DNA from 2 places in the Thermoanaerobacter uzonensis DSM 18761 genome. Region 2 is predicted to be linked to the other one. Evidence: riboswitches for the same ligand, from Rfam matches in the RefSeq annotation. Region 2 holds a riboswitch; the other holds the start of a gene.

Region 1 (9,979 bases), on a different contig from region 2:
TGACTAGAGCTTTGCAGGTAGTAACATCATTTATACTCTCTCCAATAAATCCGTGAAATACTGTACCTCCTGTGTATTTTGTTTGTAACTCTTCTTGTAAGTCTAAAGCAGTAAATATATCTTCCGTAAAGTCTACAGGAAGCTGTGTTGAATTTGTATAGTAAGGCACATCGCTACCTGCAGTTATTATATCGGGGAATAATTCTTTATCTTTTTTAGCCAATCTATAGGAAGCTCCTTCTGCAGGGGAGGCTTCTAAATTATACATGAAATTAGATTCTAATTGATATTGTTCTAATTTATGCCTCATAAAATCTAATACTTCAAGTGCAAATTTCCTTCCCTCTTCACTGACTATGCTCATTCCTATGAAATTTAATAGTGCTTCATTCATTCCAATGAGTCCTATCGTGTTAAAATGATTTTGCCAGTAAAATCCAAATCTCTTTTTTATATCTCTTAAGTAAAATTTTGAATAAGGATACAATCCCATTTCAGTCATCTTCTCTAAAATTTCTCTTTTTATTTCAAGGCTTGTTTTTGCAATATCCATAAGTTTTTCTAACCTTTGGAAAAACTCTCCTTTTGATTTGGATAAATATCCAATTCTTGGCATATTTATTGTTACAACTCCTATTGATCCTGTAAGAGGATTCGCTCCAAAAAGCCCTCCCCCACGCTTTCTTAATTCTCTGTTGTCCAACCTCAACCGACAGCACATACTACGCACATCATTTGGATCTAAATCACTATTTACAAAATTACTAAAATAGGGTAAACCATACTTCGCAGTCATTTCCATTATTTTATTTATGACAGAACTATCCCAGTCAAAATTTTTAGTTATATTATAAGTTGGTATTGGAAAAGTAAATATCCTGCCACTGGCATCTCCTTCCATCATAACTTCTGCAAATGCTATATTTAACATGTCCATTTCTTTTTGAAATTCTTTATACGTTTTATCCATCAATTGACCGCCAATTATAACAGGTTCATCTGTCATAATCTCCGGTACCACAAGATCCATAGTTATGTTTGTAAAAGGAGTTTGAAATCCCACTCTAGTTGGAACATTTATGTTAAATATAAACTCCTGTAAAGCCTGTTTGACCTCTTTGTAAGAAAGATTATCGTAATATATAAAAGGTGCTAAATAGGTATCAAAATTAGAAAAAGCTTGTGCACCGGCTGCTTCCCCTTGAAGTGTATAGAAAAAATTTACAATCTGTCCAAGAGCGGACCTAAAGTGCTTTGGAGGTTTGCTTTGAACTTTCCCCTCTACCCCTGTAAATCCAGAAAGCAGTAAATCCCTTAAATCCCATCCACAGCAATACACAGATAAAAGGCCTAAGTCATGAATGTGCAAATCTCCATTTACATGGGCATCTCTAACTTCTGGAGGATATATTTTGTTTAACCAGTAATGAGCTGTTATCGTACTGGAGATATGATTATTTAAACCTTGAAGTGAATAACTCATATTGCTATTTTCATTAACTCTCCAATCTTGTTTCCCTATGTATTCATCCACCATTTTTTCAATGTCCATAAACATTTTTTTAAATTCTCTTATCTCTTGATGCTGTTTTCTGTACAAAATATAGGCCTTTGCCGCTTTAGCATGACCATGCTTTATTAAGTATTGCTCTACAATATCTTGAATCTGCTCTACACTGGCTATTCCTTCTAAATTATTTTCTACGTACTCTGTTACTTCATCTGCTATTTCAAGGGCATCTTTGTATTCCCCTTCTTCCACTGCCTTAAAAGCTTTGTATATAGCATTTACAATCTTTATCTTATCAAACTCAACTTCCCTTCCATCTCTTTTTATAACCTTCATAGCAATTTTCATGATTTTAAACCTCCATTCTTTTGTAAAAATAATTAACCCCCTTAACTTCTACGTCAAGTTAAGAGGTGTACAAAAGTACCTCACCTCCTCTATCAACCGTAGAGCAAGTGTAATACAAATACAGGCAGGTCTCCTGACTTAGGTTCATCACTCTTTACGCCTTCCCACCTTTCAAACATCGGGGACAGTTCCTTTTGTTTGAGCAGACAGTGGCATATTGTAAAGAGCTCACCATCACAGTGGCGGGACCGTGCAGGATTCTCACCTGCTTCCCTTTTAACCCAATTCCCCTTTGAAATTGGGCACCTGTATCTGTGTATATTCTATTTTGCACAAAATCTAGTATATTATTTATTAATACCATCAATATATAGTATACCACTGCTTTCTTGCATTGTCAATATAAAAAATAAAATAGGCAATTATTTTTGCCCATTTCAAACTGTAGACAAACTTTCGTAAAGGAGATATTTTGCAATCGATGCGACTTGTTACAAAGCGGCAACAAAACTTAGCAAGACCGAGGGTGGAGGCAGGGCCGAAGCCACGGATGGCGAAGGCGGGCACCTTAAGGCATGGATGCCGATTGTGCCCGGTACCCTGCCGGAGCTCGAAGGTCGAGCGTTAGTTTTGTCGCTTTTGAACATCGGAGCGACGATGCAAAATATCTCCTTCGAATATTTCTTAACTTTATCAACAAACTGAAATAGACAATTTTTTTGCCTATTTTAAATCATTTTTACAGTCCTTTTACAATTACTGCATATTCCATAAAAATTCAATTCTCCATAATATACTTCAAAGCCATATTTTTTATCTATCATTTTTATATACTTTACCAAATCTGGACTGTAATATTCGTCTATATTACCACAATATTTGCAAATTAAATGAGCGTGAATCTTTTTTTTGTTAAACATTTTAAGTTCATAGTATTTTTTGTTTCCTATTATATTTTCTGATAATATTCCCTTGCCTACCAAAATTCTTAAATTCCTATAAAGAGTTGCTACACCATAATGGGACCATTCTTTCCTAACTTCCTCAAGGAGTGTATCAAAATCAAAATGAATATTAGGGCTCTTCAAAAATACCTCTATCAAAATTTGGCGTTTCTCAGTTATCTTTAAGCCATTTGCTTTCAATGTTTTTATTATTAATGACATCAAATCGTTTTTGTTTTTATCCATCATAGACCACCATATTTTTAACATATGTTCAATTCAAATATACACCTTTTATTGACATATGTCAATAAAAAAAGAGGCTTCATACAAAAAGCCTGATGCCTCTTTCCACTAAATTACACATTAACAGCTTCTAATCCTTTTACAGGACAATGAGCGTATTTTCTGTCCTTTGCCACCAGTGTTGTAACTAGTCCTTTAGAATATTTATTAAAAAGTATATCATGGCCTACGCAAAGACCTATTACTACATTGAGTTCTGTGTTTTCTTGGTTCATTATCTCTGCCTGTGTTATAGGATTGCAAGTAGCAACAAATCCCTCTTTATCTTTTTGAATGTCTATATCTTCTATATCAATAGAACCGACTTTACAACAAACAGGAACAATTTTTAAATCATACTGTTCTAATAATTTTACAAATTGTTTCGCCTCTTTACTCGTAGAATAACAAAATGCAACGCCAATATTTTTAAATCCCATCTGCTTAATAAACTCTATTATTTCTTCAGCTCTACTTCTCAACTCTCCATTTTTCTTTTTAGGAAGAGTATTGGCAAAGTTCATTATTTTATGAACCATTTCATCTTGTTTATATATTGCTACTGATTGTTCTACTATATCCCTTCTTTCAACGGTAGGACAATTTTTGGGAAAATTAGTCTCTCCTTTAGCACAAGGCTTTTTTGGACATACTCCACAAGTATATATTGATTTCATTTAATTCACCTCTTGTATACTGTATACAATATTCGCTAAAAAAATTATAGCATATCCCTCTCCCCTGTGCAAGGGGGTTATTCTTCAAAGCAATCTCTACAGACCTTTTTCCCTTCCTTAAATCTTATCTCATTCTCCACAACATATTGCTACATATTTCACATTATATTAAAGTGTATATTACAATGTATCCTCTGGACCTTCTATGCTGTCAAGTTCATAAACATAAGGCTTTATATCTAGTATAGGACTTCCATCTAAGGCATCCACACCTTTTACATAAAGTTTATTACCTTCCACCTTTACAAGGTCTGCCACACAAAAGGCTATAGGATTGGGTCTATTAGGCGAACGCGTAGCAAAAACTCCCTTTATCTCCGGTCCCCACGGAGTAGCTGTTTTTATCACGTCTCTTCTCCCTAAATGGCACCAGTAAAGAACTATTATGTGCTTCTTCTCTTCTATATTTTGAATTCCTTCCTGAAACTCAGGATATATTTCCAGTATAGCTTCCTCATTCATAACCCTTCCTTGATGAGGAGCTTCCCCTTTTCTTTTATAAGGACTGTGTATCACACCTATAGATATCAATTCCACGTCAATTACCCCTTCCTTTCTGTTAAAGTAGAATAAAAATTCAGACGGGAGGGACAGTTCCTCCTGTCTGAAAACTCAGACGGAAGGAACCGTCCCCCTTGTCTTAAGCTGTTAAAGTGGAATGACAACGGGTACTCCTCGGCAGGTTTCTACTGCAACAGGAATCCCATATACAGCCTCTATGTTTTCTTCAGTCATAACTTCCATTCCACCATAGGTAAAAATGGTATTGTCTTTTAAAAGCAAAAATTTATCTGAAAATCTCAAAGCCAAATTCAAATCGTGAATTATTACAATTGCGGCGATATTCTGCTCTTTTACAGTATCTTTTATAATTTTTAAAACCTCAATCTGGTTTTTTAAATCCAAATTATTCGTAGGCTCATCTAATAGCATAACAACTGGTTGCTGCGCCAAAGCCCGCGCTATAACCACTTTTTGCAATTCTCCACCGCTTAACTCATTTAAGTATCTCAAAGCAAGTTTTTCTAAATCAAACTTTTTTAAAACCTCATTTACAATTTTTATGTCCTTTTCAGTAATGTCCCACTTTATATAGGGCTTTCTCCCCAAAAGCACAGCATCAAATACTGTAAACCGAGCATTTTCATTTTTTTGAGAGACATATCCAATTTTCTTTGCGATTTCCACTCTGCTGAGTTTTGAAACCTCGTATTTTTCAATATATATGGTGCCTTTGTGGGGCTTCAAAATCCTGTTTATACACTTTAAAAGAGTAGACTTCCCAGCTCCATTATTCCCCAAAATAGACAAAACTTCTCCTCTTCCAAGATGAAATTTTACATTTCTTAACACAGGAACGCTGGTGTAACTAAATTCTATACCATCTATGTTTAAAATCACCTTCTATACCCCCTAGAAAGTACATACAGGAAAACCGGGGCACCTAAAAAGGAAGTGATAGCTCCAACGGGCAGAACTATCGGAGATATTATTGTCCTGCCCAGAGTATCTGAAGCAAGAAGTATCAGTGCACCTATTGCAGAAGACGCAGGAATTAAAAACCTGTGGTCTCCTCCAATTAATCTTCTCATTATGTGAGGTCCAACAAGTCCAATAAAGCCTATTATGCCTACAAAAGATGTAATCACTGCAGCAACAAGAGAAGACATAAACATGCCATAAAGCCTTATCTTCTCAACTTCTACGCCTAACCCCTTTGCCGTCTCCTCTCCGCTGTCTAAAGCATTGTAATTCCATCGGTTTAACATAAAATATACAAGTGAAATCCCTACCACAACAGACATTATAGTTAAATCTCTCCAGGAAGCCCTTCCCAAATCGCCAAAAGTCCAGAAAACTATTGAAGCAACTTTTACATCATCTGCAAAGTACTGCAAAATCATTGTAATAGCAGAAAATAAGGACCCAAGTGCAACGCCAGCGAGGACCATCGCTTCAGGTGTAACTCTAAAATTTTTCGCCAGAATAAGCACAACTAGAGTGGAACCCATAGACCCCAAAAAAGCAAAGATGACCACAAGATAGGGGTTGTTTATTATTACAGAATCAGGATTTGTAGTGCTTCCTGCCCCAAATAAGATAATGGCAACTGCCGCTCCAAAAGCTGCACCCTGTGATATGCCTAAAGTAAAAGGTGACGCCAAGGGATTTCTTAATATGCTTTGCGTAACACACCCAGCTACAGAAAGACCTATTCCAGCCACCATCGCCGACAAAACCCTTGGCATCCTTATATTCCACACAATTATCCTGAATCTTTCTTCCCCTTGTCCTACCAAAGTTTTTACCACATCCTTCACACTAAGTCCTGCAGAGCCAGCATTTATGGCATATAAAGCAAGGAGAAAAATTACTAATATGGTAAGAAGTATTATCCATATTTTTCTTCTTATATAACGATTGTAACTTTCAGGTACCGCCTCTAATATCAACTTCAAGACTTCATCCCCTCATCTTTATAATTCCCCCACACAACGTGGGGGAATTTATCTTTGATTATACCCTAAAATTTAATTTTTTCAAAACCGCCATATACTTCTTTCATCTTATCATATAGAATTTTCCCTTTATCTCCAAAAAACTTGCTATATATTTCTGTAGCTTTATTCACAGGATCTATATCGCTAAATTTCTCCGGGTATAATACCTTACCAACCCAATAAGCATCAACCAAAGCAGTATCTATGTTTGTATTGTATTGATTGTAAGGAAGAATTCCATATATGTTGTCGCTTTTAAAAGCCTTTAAGCTTTTATAAAAATCGGGATTTTTCTGATAATCTTGCTTGACCAAATCAAGATTTCCCTCATCAATGAAGATTATATCTGGATTCCAAGCCAATAACTTCTCTTTTTCTATCATTACACTACCTTTTTGCCCTAAAGTATCAGCTACATTTTTAGCATTAACCGCCATAAAAGGGGGATAATTTCCTTGGGTGCTTTCTACACCGTGACCGCCTTTAAATCCTAACGCCCCTACATAAACTGTTGGTTTTTTATCATCAGGAATATCTTTAGTTCTGTCCTGCAAATCCTTTTGTACTCCCTTTATATAATCAACCAGCTCTCTTGCTCTATCCTCTTTCCCTAAAACTTTGCCTATGATCTCTAGGGATGTATATACATCTTCTTCAAAAGTTCCTAATTTGCCATAACTTAAAACAATCACCGGAATGCCTGTTTTTGCTTGTAAGTCATCGGCTTTTGATTTATCCAGCAAAGAAATGACAAAAATTACATCGGGACTTACCTGTACCAACTTTTCCGCATCCGGTGTAGAATCAGGACCTCCCTGCCCAATGGTGGGAAGCTTCGCAAACTCTTCCTGGAAAAGCATATTGTAGGTTCTACCGTTAGCCAATTTTTTGTCTATGTTTTCAACCCCTGCAATTCTGTCAATACCATCAACATAAGTCACAAGCCTTAAAGCTCCAGGACCAATAGCAACTACTTTATGTACAGGAGTCTTTATCTCTACCTGTCTTCCGATTAAATCTGTAACTGTAATTGTTTGAACTGTTTCATTGGAAATTTGGGAAGTTTGAAATTGATTTTGTGAAGCTTTACTACAAGCTGTCAAAGAAATGATAATCACTAACAAAATAGTAACTATCCACTTAAATTTTTTTAATTGTTTTGGCATTAATTATCCCTCCATTAATAAATTTTTATTATTATCAGCCCATGTATAAAGTATACAAGTACATAATGTGGTGTTTGTTGACAAAAGCAAAAATTTTTAAATACCCTATTTTCAAAATTTTGTCTACAGCCTGCAAGTAGCACAACGTGGTGTTACTTTTTTAAAAATTATAACACGAAAAAAGAAAGAAAACAATAGTGATAAAAAAACAGGCCAAATTTGGCCTGTTTTTTCATTCTTAAAATTCTCATATTTTTGACATAGCATCTAAAGCCGCTGAATTTATTGGGTATGACACAGGAGAAGATGTGAGTAATGGATGTGTCGCCACTTGGAAGGTATTTAATTCTGACGCTGTTGTTCCTTTTTGTATCGCAAGACTTAAAATATTTATCATTTCACCAACATTTTCTCCACCTGCTATTTGAGCTCCTAATATAACTCCAGAATATCTAGAAAAAATCAATTTTATCTTCACACTTTTCGTATTAGGCAAAGTTCCAGGATGCTTGTCCATTGTGCTAAATTCTCCGATTACTATATCAAACCCTTCAGCTTTAGCTTGCGTTTCTGTAAGACCTGCAGCAGCAAAAACAGTATTGTATATCTTTGTAGAAAAAGCACTTATTGTGCCTTTATTTTCCCTAACCAATCTTAGTTGAAATACATTTACACCTGCAATTTTTGCTTCATTAGCAGCAATAGAGGCAAGAAGTATAGGTACATTCTTTCTTGTGAAAAAGCATTTCTTTTCTGCACAGTCACCAACAGCAAATATGTCTGGATCATTAGTTCTCATGTATTCATCAACTGTTATTGCTCCTTTTTCATTAAGTTTTATACCTGCAGCTTCAGCTAACTTAGTATTTGGTTTTACGCCCATAGCTAATATGACAACATCAGCTTTTATTTTTTCACCTGTATGCAGTTCTACTTCTTTTACTTTTGTATCCCCTATAAGTTTTGTAACTTTTGTATTTGTTTTTATTGTTATACCATGTTCTTTTAATGTAGCTTCTGCCATATCACTGTATTCAGGGTCAAAGGCTTGCCACAAAAGCTTGTCAGCAACCTCAATTATTGTTACATTTTTGCCAAGAAGTTGCACCTGCTCTGCCATTTCAACACCAATAAATCCGCCTCCAATTACTACAACGTCCTGAGCCTCGTTAATCTTTTGCTGAACAAATTTTAAGTATTCTTCGTCTTTTTTTATTGTAAATACATTTTCTAAGTCATGCCCTGGTATAAAAGTAGGAACTATTGGCAAAGAGCCTGTCGCTAAAATTAGTTTTTTGTAGGAAATTTCTCCACTCTTTTTAGCATTAACTTTTTTGTTTTCCCTATCAATTGAAAGAACTTCATCTATTATTACATCAATACCAGCATTGGTAAGCATTGCATCTGGTATAACATTTTTAGACGTGTCTTTTAATGTTCCAAAAATGTATGGAATACCGCAAGGAACCATTACCCGCTCTCCCATTCTTACAACAGTAACTTTCTTATCTTTGTAAGTTTTTTTAGCAGATAAAGCTGCTAAAATTCCACCCGCACTTCCTCCAATGACCAAAACATCAGTTTCCATCACTTCTATTACCTCCTATATTTTGCATTTTGCTAGATACTACCCCCTACCCTGTAGGGTACCTCTACGTAAATTATAGGATTATAATAAACTTATGTCAATAAAATATCAAAAATTTGTTAAGAAAATAGTTTAACAATTTTATTGATTTTTTATTAACAATTGTTTTATACTAATTAGGGAAAGAGAGAGTGATATTCATGATAAAAGAAAAAGATATTGAGGAATTAATTGAAAAATTAGAAGCACATCACAACATTGATAAAGAAGAACTTGTGACACTTTTAGCTTTAGAAGATCCTTCCAAGATTTATCAAGCTGCGGATAGAGTTAGAAAAAAATATGTAGGAGATGAAGTACATTTAAGAGGTCTTATAGAATTCAGTAACTACTGCAGCAATACTTGTTTTTATTGTGGCCTTCGAGGTCCTAACAGGACAATTAAACGATACAGAATGGAACCCGAGGAAATCTTACAATGTGTAAAATATGGAGCGTCAGTTGGACTAAAAACAATAGTCCTTCAAAGCGGCGAGGATAAATATTTTAAAATAATTACTTTATGTAAAATAATAGAAGAAATTAAAAAATTAGATATTGCAGTAACTTTAAGTATTGGGGAACTTCCCACTAAAGACTACGCTGAATTAAAAAAAGCAGGAGCCGATAGATATCTACTCCGCATTGAAACTACAGACAAAGAGCTTTATCAAAAATTACATCCCGGCATGAGTTATGAAAATCGCGTAAGGTGCCTTATGGATTTAAGAGAATTAGGTTATGAAGTCGGAACAGGAAGCCTTGTAGGCCTCCCGGGACAAACTTTAGAAATGCTGGCGCAAGACCTCATATTCTTTAAAAAAATAGATGCAGATATGCTAGGAATAGGTCCTTTTATAC
Region 2 (9,979 bases):
ATAGAAAAGCTGGAATTCTCCCCATAGAAAAAGGCGATTGGACACTTTCAGGCAGTATTCTTACAGTCCCTCCACTTTCTGGGATGGTTCTTTTTAGCTAAAAAGACAAAGGGGACGGTTCCTCTTGTCTGAAAAATTCAGACAAGAGGAACCGTCCCCTTTGTCTGTCCTGTATTTAGGTCAAGTTGTGAAAGCTCAATTAATAGATATTGCAAAAATCCCTTATATTCTATATAATAGAATCAAGTTGTGATAAAAAATCGCAATAAAATATTTTAAAAATTTTATTGTTACATTTCAAACAAAGGGGAGAAGAAAATGGCACAAAAAATTGAGATGAAGGTTCCTATTGTTGAAATGGACGGGGACGAAATGACAAGAATCATATGGAAATTGATAAAAGAAATACTTTTAGAGCCCTATATAGACCTTAAAACAGAATATTATGACCTTGGAATCAAAAACAGGGACGAAACTAATGACCAGGTCACAGTTGATGCAGCATACGCAATAAAAAAGTACGGAGTCGGGGTAAAATGCGCCACAATCACTCCAAATGCAGAAAGGGTCAAAGAATACAATCTCAAAAAAATGTGGAAAAGCCCTAATGGTACAATCAGAGCAATACTTGATGGCACAGTTTTTCGCACACCTATTATTGTAGAAAGTATCAAACCTCTCGTAAAAACATGGAAAAAACCCATTACAATTGCAAGACATGCCTATGGGGATATTTACAAAGACGTAGAATATAGAGTCTCTGAAAAAGGCAAAGCAGAACTTGTGTTTACTTCTGAAAAAGGAGAAGTGGCAAGGCAGACAATACATGAATTTGAAGGCCCTGGAGTTATACTCGGTATGCACAATACTGATGAGTCAATAAAAAGTTTTGCAAGAGCATGTTTTAATTATGCTTTAGATACGAAACAGGATTTGTGGTTTGCGACCAAAGACACTATTTCAAAAGTATATGACCACAGATTTAAAGACATATTCCAGGAAATATATGAAAATGAATATAAAGAAAAATTTGAGGAAGCAGAAATTGAATATTTCTATACCCTTATTGACGATGCCGTAGCTCGAATTGTAAGGTCTGAAGGCGGAATGATTTGGGCATGCAAAAATTATGACGGCGATGTAATGTCAGATATGGTAGCAACAGCATTTGGAAGCCTCGCCATGATGACATCGGTATTAGTCTCTCCTGATGGGAAATACGAATTTGAAGCGGCTCATGGAACAGTTACAAGGCATTATTATAAATACCTTAAAGGTGAAGAAACTTCTACTAACTCTATTGCTACAATTTTTGCATGGACAGGCGCTTTGAAAAAAAGAGGAGAACTTGACGGAATAAAAGACCTTGTTGATTTTGCAGATAAGCTTGAAAAAGCATCCTTAAAGACAATTGAAAAAGGGATAATGACAAAAGACTTAGCCGCTTTATCTGACTTGCCAAATAAAACTGTTGTAAACACAGAAATTTTCCTCATTGAAATTAAAAAAACTTTAGAAGAGATGCTGTAAATACGTAAAAAGGGACGGTCCTCAGACAAAAGGAACCGTCCCCTTTGTTTGATTTTTAGTCCAGCAGTTTATAATAATCAATATTCACAAACACTGTCACAAGAAACGCAAAAGCTGTAACCCAATAAACATCGCTCTTCTTTATTCCACTTGACATTTTTATTCCTATAGCTATTATAACAAACTGCCACACCATGAAGGGATCAATACTTCTCAAAAAGCCATATATTGTAGTTCCTTTTAACAAAGGAAACAACAATGCAGGTGACATATCCACTAAAAGCTGTCCTGTAAAAAAGGATGCAATAAAGCATATTAGAAAATATATTAAAACAGGAGTATAGGCATAACCAGTAATTGAAAATAATTGTGCTACATCCGCTTTTCCTCTAAATACCCATTTGATTACAGCATAAAGAGCTAACACGATAAAAATCCACGAAAGTGTATTATTTATAAGCGTAGAAGTTATTACAGATTTTGGCGCTAACTTAATAGCTAAATCTATTTCCTGTGGCGTAAATCCTGCATCTGGTTGCGATAACCTCATTTTTAAAAGTTCACGTATATGTCTTTCATATACAGGATAACGTAAGATATAAAGAAATACTATCCCAACAATTTTCACTATGGCAGGATAAACTAGTTTTGGCTGATACATTAAATTTTTTATTGTTATTGAAGGTTTAAATAGAATTCCGTAAATTCTTTCGAGAAAATTTAAATTTTTTATGTCTTCTTCTGTTTCAACTTTAAAAAACGCCATTAAATATCCTCCTCTTAGGTTAAAAATAAAAAAGGTTTTCGACTTTTTTGTCGAATATATAAATCAATAAACATATAAATTAAATTCTACATTTTTATAAAAAATCCTTCAAGAAAAATTCTGCCAATCACATAAAATACTATATAAAATTTTTCAGTTATGTTAAAATGTTATTAAAGGGGGAACAAAAAGTGTTTAATTTAAGGAAAATTTTACTATTTACAATCTTGTTAATTTTTGTTATCATGCCATTTTCTTCTTTAAAAGCAGTTCCGCCCCAAAGCCCCGTTTATGTACTATCCATTGATGGTCCAATTGTACCTGTTGTTGCAGATTATGTTGAAAGCGGCTTTGAAACGGCAGAAAAAAATGGTGCAAGTTGTATAGTCATAGAACTTTCTACCCCTGGCGGTTTGTATTCTACTACTCAAAAAATCGTCACAAAAATACTAAATTCTCCTATTCCTGTTGTAGTATATGTCTCCCCCGCAGGAGCTTGGGCGGGTTCGGCTGGTACTTTCATAACACTTTCAGCAAATGTCGCTGCAATGGCTCCTGGAAGTAGAATAGGCGCTGCCCATCCTGTGTCAATGGAAGACGACACTGCTTTATCAGATGTACAAAAGCAAAAAATCACTCATGACGCTGCTGCTTGGATAAGAAGTATCGCAGAAAACAGGGGGAGAGACCCCAAAAATGCTGAAATGGCAGTTATTGAAAGCAAATCTTTTACTGACACAGAAGCATTAAATGCCCATTTAATCGATTTTAAAGCTACTAATTTAAACGACCTTCTAAAAAAAATAAACGGCCTTACAGTCAAAAATTTTGACGGCACAACTACAACTTTGCAAACTGATGGTCCAATCAAATACTTCCCAATGTCTTCAGCTCAAAAATTTCTCTTTGCAATAAGCGATCCAAATATTGCTTATCTTCTCATGAGCGCTGGTATCTTGGGTATTGTATTGGAGCTTTATCATCCTGGTGCTATCTTTCCCGGTGTGGCAGGAGGAATAAGCTTACTTTTAGGCCTTTACACACTTGGAACATTAAATGCTCAATTAAGTGGAATGCTTCTTGTCATATTAGGGCTTGTGCTTTTGGCATCTGAAGCGTTTGTTGTAAGCCATGGCATTTTAGCAGTGGGCGGTATAACTTCCTTCGTACTTGGCTCTTTAATGTTATTTAGTGGAAACCAAATGGGACTCACTATTAACAAAGGAGTAGTTTTCGCAACAGCCTTTTTCATGGCAGTTTTTGTTTCTTTCTTGTTAGCTGCTGTTATAAAAGCTCAAAAGAGAAAAGTAGTCACAGGAGTAGAAGGTCTAATTGGTGAAATAGGTATTGCAGTAAGTGATATTAATCCAAATGGCATAGTCTTAGTAGAAGGAGAAAGGTGGCAAGCAGAATCTAAAGAGTATATTGCAAAAGGCGAAAAGGTGGTCATTACAGCAGTAGAGGGTTTGACAGTTAAAGTTGAAAAAATAAAAGAGGGAGGCAGTAAAAAAAATGATTGAGAGTTTTGCATTTCTATTCACTTTATTAATAATCCTTATAAGTTTAATTTCCGCATCCATTAGAATAGTACAGGAATACGAAAGGGGTGTGATTTTTCGTCTTGGACGCTACGTAGGTGTAAGGGGGCCAGGAATATTTTTCTTGATTCCTATAATAGAGAGAATGCAAAAAGTAGATTTGAGAGTCATAACAATGGAAGTACCAACACAAGAGGCAATTACAAGAGACAACGTTACTGTTAAAGTAAATGCAGTAGTATACTTCAGAGTAATAGACCCTGCCAACGCTGTTATAAAAGTTTTGGACCACATAAGAGCAACATCTCAGCTGGCACAAACTACACTAAGAAGCGTTTTAGGTCAGTCTGACTTAGACGAATTATTATCTCACAGAGAAGAAATAAACAAAAGGCTCCGCGAGATTATAGATGAGGGAACAGAGCCATGGGGAGTAAAAGTAAATCTTGTAGAAATAAGGGATGTAGAACTACCACAAAGCATGCAAAGGGCCATGGCAGCACAAGCAGAAGCAGAAAGAGAACGCCGCGCTAAAATTATAAACGCTGATGGAGAATATCAAGCAGCTGCAAAACTTGCTGAAGCTGCTCGCATCATAGCCTCACAACCCGTTTCTCTGCAACTTAGGTATCTTCAAACTTTAAGAGAAATAGCTAATGACAGGTCAAATATCGTAGTTTTCCCTCTATCTTTGGATATTCTACATCAATTTTTCCCTCAAGGACAAAAAGAAAGTAAAAATGAATAGCTTTAAGCTGCTGAGTTTTCAGCAGCTTTTTTATTTTATACACTTCTTTAATTCCTCTATATTTTTTGGTATATTACTTCCGTTTATAATTCCTTTTTCTTTTAAAATTTCATATATCTCTAAAAGCATAGGCTTTCTCAAATCACTCCAATCAAGTTCTTTTGCATTAGCAAAGACAACTGTGGGCTCGCCTTTTGCAACAACTTTTCCATTTTTCATGACATATATATAGTCAGCCCATGAATAAGCAAAGTCCACATCATGAGTTGATAAAATAATTGTCTTTCCCTCTTCAACCAATTTGTCAAATAAACCCATAACCTCTTGAACATGCTTAGGATCTAAATAAACTGTTGGCTCATCCAATATAATAACTTCAGGCTCCATAACTATAATATCAGCTATTGAAACGCTTTTTTTCTGCCCATAGCTTAAAAAATGGGTAGGCTTGTCTTTTAAATCAATAATTCTCGTTTCTTTCATGGCGTTTTCAACTTTCTCTTTTACTATATTTTCTGAATAGCCTAAGTTCATAGGGCCAAAAGAAATTTCTTGGTATACATTGGCAGAGAAAAGTTGTATGTCAGGATTTTGAAAAACAATACCAACGTTTTTTCTAAGTTTTACAAGTTCGCTATGACTGTAATTTATCTCTTCACCTTTGTATAATATTTTTCCTAATTTGGGTTTCAAAATCCCATTGAAGTGCAAAAACAGTGTTGTCTTGCCTGCACCGTTTGGACCTAAAACTGCAATCTTTTTACCTTCCTCTATCGACATATTTACTTCATTCAAAGCTTTTGTGCCGTCGCTGTACTCAAAAGTAATATTTATAGCTTCTAATATAAACTGCTCTTTCATAGTTCACCTTCTTAAAAGCATTGATGCGCTTATTAAAATTAGTTCTATCAAAACAATAAATATTATATTTTTATAACAAAATTTGTAATCTTTACTGAGGACTTTTATCTCTCCATTATAACCTCTTGCCTCTAAAGCCACATATAAATCCTCTGAATTTTTGTAGGACTTAATAAAAAGAGAGGATATCAAAAGTCCTAAAGACCTGTAGCCATTTTTTAATGTGGCATATCCCAACCTTGAATCTTGAGATATATAGATCTCATTAGCAGCTTGCGTTAAAACAAATATAAACCTATAAATTAATTGAAGTAACTCTAAAAATAGTGATGGAATTTTCAATTTCTTTAAGATATTTATAATGTCAACTACAGGAGTAGTGAGTACAAGAAAATACAAGCAAGACACTATTGCTAAAGTTCTAAAGAATAAAATAACAGCAGTATTAATGCCTTGTGCAGTAATTCCTAAAGTTACCCCCAAAATATTAAAGCTTATTAATGCAGCACTTTTATTCCCTATCACATTTATAATAAGTGTTATTATGCTTATTATCAAAAAAGAAAAGGGAATTAACATAAGCTTAATGTACACTTTTGCTGGAATTTTCGCTTTAAATACAGTTATCACAAATACCAAAATAATTACTGCAATATTTGTATAGGCATCAAATTCAAAGCATAAAATCATAGTCAAAAAAGCAAATAAAAGTTTTTCAACAGGATGTACATTGTACATCCTGTTGGTATAAGCATAACTATCTATTAGCATTTTTTCTCCCCTTCGCAACACCTATATAATATCCCAAAAAGCCTGCACCAATTGCAGCCTGTAAGGCAAACAAAAGGCTTTCAATTTCTCCACTTGGTGGCTCCCAAATTGGTTTAAACCATGGCTTGTAATTTTTGTCTACCTGAGCAATAGCTTCTGTCGCCCTGTCATCTGCACCAGCAAATTCAGCATTTTTAATAGTAACAAGGGGAAACACCACCAGTAAAATAACCAACAAGCCCAATATCAAATTCTTTATTAAAAACTTTTTATCCTTCATATTGCCTTACCTTCTTTCTCTAAAACCTTAAGTTCAATGAGTTCTTCTTTACTGTAGGCAGTTAGCATATTGATTACGAGCACAGTTAAAAGCCCCTCACTTATTGCCAAAGGTACCTGTGTCACTGCAAATATCCCCATAAATTTTAAAAATGAGGCTGTAAAGCCGCCTACTTCAGCAGGGAAAGCAATAGCAAGTTGGAAGGAGGTAGTTACATATGTAAGCAAATCCCCAATTGAGGCAGCTAAAAATACTGCAAGCCAATTTGGACCACCTGCTTTTTTTACCCCTTTAAATATATAATAGGAAGCAATTGGCCCTACTATAGCCATGGAAAATGTATTAGCGCCCAAAGTCGTTATGCCGCCATGGGCCAAAAGTAATGCCTGAAACAAAAGGACTATAAGGCCTAAAACGCTCATAGCAAAAGGTCCAAAGAGTATAGCTCCAAGTCCTACGCCGGTTGGATGCGAACAACTTCCTGTAACTGAAGGTATTTTAAGTGCTGAAAGCACAAATGCAAAAGCACCTGCAAAACCTAAAAGCATCTTAAGTTTTGGATTCTCTTTTACTTTTTTGTTTATCGCTATAAGTCCTATAACCACAAAAGGCAAAGAAGCTATATCCCATATTATACACCATTTAAGAGGTAGAAAACCTTCCATTATATGCATTGAATAGGCAATTTGTGGAGCTATTAAAAGCAACGCAAATGCTGCAAGTAACATCCACCTTTTCATCACACACACCTCTTTTTGTAAAATTTAAGTAAAAAGAAAACCTCTTAACTTACCAACGGCGTTAAGAGGTAAAAAACACATACTTATCCCTTTATAACACCCCCTCTATCGACCGTAGAGTAAGTGTGTCACAAATACAGGCAGGTCTCCTGACTTAGGTTCATTGCTCTTTACGCCTTCCCATCCGTCACTCAGCGGAGCATGTTTTTATACGAAATATAATTTGTTAAATTCGTGCTCCGCTGAGTGACAGACAGTGGCATAATGTAAAGAGCTCACCATCACAGTGGCGGGACCGTGCAGGATTTTCACCTGCTTCCCTTTTAACCCAATTTGGATTCCAAAATTGGGCACCTGTATTTGCATGTTATTCAATTCTCCCTTTAAATAAAGGATATCATTTTATAAATAGGTTGTCAATGAATAGAAATGTCCTTGTATTGCTTACTTATAATTTTTGCAACTTCAAAACTAGCCTCAATTGTTTTTTCAATATCCTCCTCTGTATGAGCCATTGATAAAAAGAAGGTCTCAAATTGAGAAGGAGGCAGGTACACACCCCTTTTCAGCATTTCTCTAAAATATGCAGCATACACAACAGTGTTTGATTTTAAAGCAGAGTTATAGTCTTTTACTTCATCATTCGTAAAAAACATACACATCATGCTGCCTATTCTATTTATTGTAACATCAATTCCATTTTGAACTATGCTTTCTTTTAGCCCCTTACACAATTTTTCTGCTTTCTTGTCTAACTCTTCATAAATATTGGAAGTTTCAGATAATATTTTTAAAGTCTCAAAGCCTGCTGTCATTGCTAGAGGATTGCCAGACAAAGTCCCTGCTTGATACACCGGTCCATCAGGAGAAATCATTCTCATAATCTCTTCCTTTCCTCCATAGGCACCAACAGGAAGACCTCCACCAATAATTTTACCAAGCGTAGTAATATCAGGCATAATATTGTAAAGCCCTTGTGCCCCTGAATAAGACACTCTAAAACCTGTCATCACTTCATCAAAAATTAAAAGTGATTTATACTTTGCAGTAATCTCTCTCAATCCCTTTAAAAATCCCTCTTCAGGTAAAACTGTACCCATATTACCTGCAATAGGCTCTACAATTACAGCGGCGATGTTCTCACCGTACATTTCAAAAATATCTTCTACCATTTTGATATCATTATATCTAGCTATAATTGTATCCTTTGCTATCTCGTTTGTTACGCCCTTTGAATCAGGCATTCCAAAAGTAAGTGCACCTGACCCTGCTTTTATAAGCAGGCTGTCAGAATGTCCGTGATAACATCCTTCAAATTTTACAATGATGTCTCTGCCCGTATATCCCCTTGCCAATCTTATAGCACTCATAGTGGCTTCTGTGCCTGAATTCACCATTCTGACAACTTCTATAGATGGAACAGCCTCAATTATTTTTTCTGCCATCTTAACTTCCAACTCTGTACAGGCTCCAAAACTGGTACCCAGTTGTGCTTGTTTTTTAATAGCTTCTACCACCTGTGGATGTGAATGCCCAAGTATTAGCGGTCCCCATGAAAGAACATAGTCTATGTATTCATTGCCATCTTCATCCCAAATATGACTTCCTTGTCCCTTTTTTATAAAAACAGGAGTAGCTCCTACTGATTTAAAAGCTCTTACAGGGCTATTAACACCACCTGGCATAAGTTTTTTAGCTTTTTCAAAAAGCTTTTGCGATTTATCAGTTTTCACAGAATCACCTCTTAACAGCCCGCTTTTTTTAATAATTTTTCTGTAAATAGCCATTTTTTCTTCTTTAGCAAAATCTTTTTCCTTTAATTCCATCCTCTTCTGATATAGTTTTTGTAATAGTTTTTCATAGTCATCATTGAAAATTGACTCCAATTTTTCTTTTATCATTCTCGAAAGAAGTGGACTTTTGCCACTTGTAGATATAGAAATAATTAGGTCTCCCCTTTTTACAATGGCAGGTACAATAAAAGAAGAAAGGTCTTTATCATCAACCACATTTACAAGCACATTGTATTTTTCTCCATCTGACGCCACAAGTTTATTTACCTTCTCATCATCTGTAGCAGCAATCGCAACAAAAAATCCCCTTACATCCCCTTGTTGATACTCACGTCTTATAAGTTCCACTTTTTCTTTTGCTGCAAGCTCAATTATTCCTTCATCAAAAGAAGGAGAAATGGCAGTAACTAAAGCTTCTCCTTCAACAAGAGATAAAATTTTTCTAAGAGCAACTTTGCCACCCCCTACAACAAGGCATTTTTTGTTTTTTACATTAAGCATTACAGGGTAATAAGCCATTTCGCAACATCCTTTGCAAAGTAGGTTATAACTATATCTGCCCCTGCCCTTTTAATTGAAGTGAGTATTTCTAAGACTACCGATTTTTCATCAATCCAACCCATCTTAGCTGCCGCCTTTACCATTGAATATTCTCCACTTACATTATAAGCAGCAATAGGAATGTTGAAATTATCCTTTACCCGCCTTATAATATCAAGATAAGAAAGTGCCGGCTTTACCATGACAATATCTGCTCCTTCTTCAATGTCAAGAGCTATTTCTCTTAAGGCTTCATTGGAATTTCCATAGTCCATTTGATAAGACTTTCTGTCGCCAAATTGTGGGAAAGAATCTGCTGCTTCTCTAAAAGGTCCATAAAAAGAGGAAGCGTATTTAGCACTGTAAGCCATAATAGGTGTATTTACAAATCCTTTACTATCTAAAAGCTTTC

Evidence for each region. Region 2 has a riboswitch for cobalamin ahead of BUB32_RS01540 (energy-coupling factor ABC transporter permease). Riboswitches for the same ligand answer to the same signal wherever they lie in the genome.
Region 1: it holds a riboswitch for cobalamin, as region 2 does, so the genes downstream of both, BUB32_RS10135 (ribonucleoside triphosphate reductase) here and BUB32_RS01540 (energy-coupling factor ABC transporter permease) in region 2, are expected to answer to the same signal.

What each region holds. Positions count from the first base shown of each region.
Region 1 covers NZ_FQUR01000017.1:1,040-11,018, forward strand. The annotation lists gene BUB32_RS10135 (ribonucleoside triphosphate reductase) at 1-1,858, opposite strand, end outside; cobalamin riboswitch at 1,965-2,183, opposite strand; gene BUB32_RS10140 (Fur family transcriptional regulator) at 2,587-3,048, opposite strand; gene BUB32_RS10145 (DUF1847 domain-containing protein) at 3,162-3,764, opposite strand; gene tsaA (tRNA (N6-threonylcarbamoyladenosine(37)-N6)-methyltransferase TrmO) at 3,945-4,361, opposite strand; gene BUB32_RS10155 (ABC transporter ATP-binding protein) at 4,473-5,225, opposite strand; gene BUB32_RS10160 (FecCD family ABC transporter permease) at 5,222-6,283, opposite strand; gene BUB32_RS10165 (iron ABC transporter substrate-binding protein) at 6,349-7,491, opposite strand; gene BUB32_RS10170 (FAD-dependent oxidoreductase) at 7,739-9,079, opposite strand; gene hydE ([FeFe] hydrogenase H-cluster radical SAM maturase HydE) at 9,280-9,979, shown strand, end outside.
Region 2 covers NZ_FQUR01000006.1:310,862-320,840, reverse strand. The annotation lists gene pulA (type I pullulanase) at 1-101, shown strand, start outside; gene BUB32_RS01575 (NADP-dependent isocitrate dehydrogenase) at 319-1,530, shown strand; gene BUB32_RS01570 (YIP1 family protein) at 1,586-2,296, opposite strand; gene BUB32_RS01565 (NfeD family protein) at 2,488-3,816, shown strand; gene BUB32_RS01560 (slipin family protein) at 3,809-4,582, shown strand; gene BUB32_RS01555 (energy-coupling factor ABC transporter ATP-binding protein) at 4,613-5,443, opposite strand; gene cbiQ (cobalt ECF transporter T component CbiQ) at 5,447-6,214, opposite strand; gene BUB32_RS01545 (energy-coupling factor ABC transporter substrate-binding protein) at 6,201-6,494, opposite strand; gene BUB32_RS01540 (energy-coupling factor ABC transporter permease) at 6,491-7,234, opposite strand; cobalamin riboswitch at 7,357-7,607, opposite strand; gene hemL (glutamate-1-semialdehyde 2,1-aminomutase) at 7,651-8,967, opposite strand; partial or broken gene BUB32_RS13025 (precorrin-2 dehydrogenase/sirohydrochlorin ferrochelatase family protein) at 9,091-9,528, opposite strand; gene hemB (porphobilinogen synthase) at 9,528-9,979, opposite strand, start outside.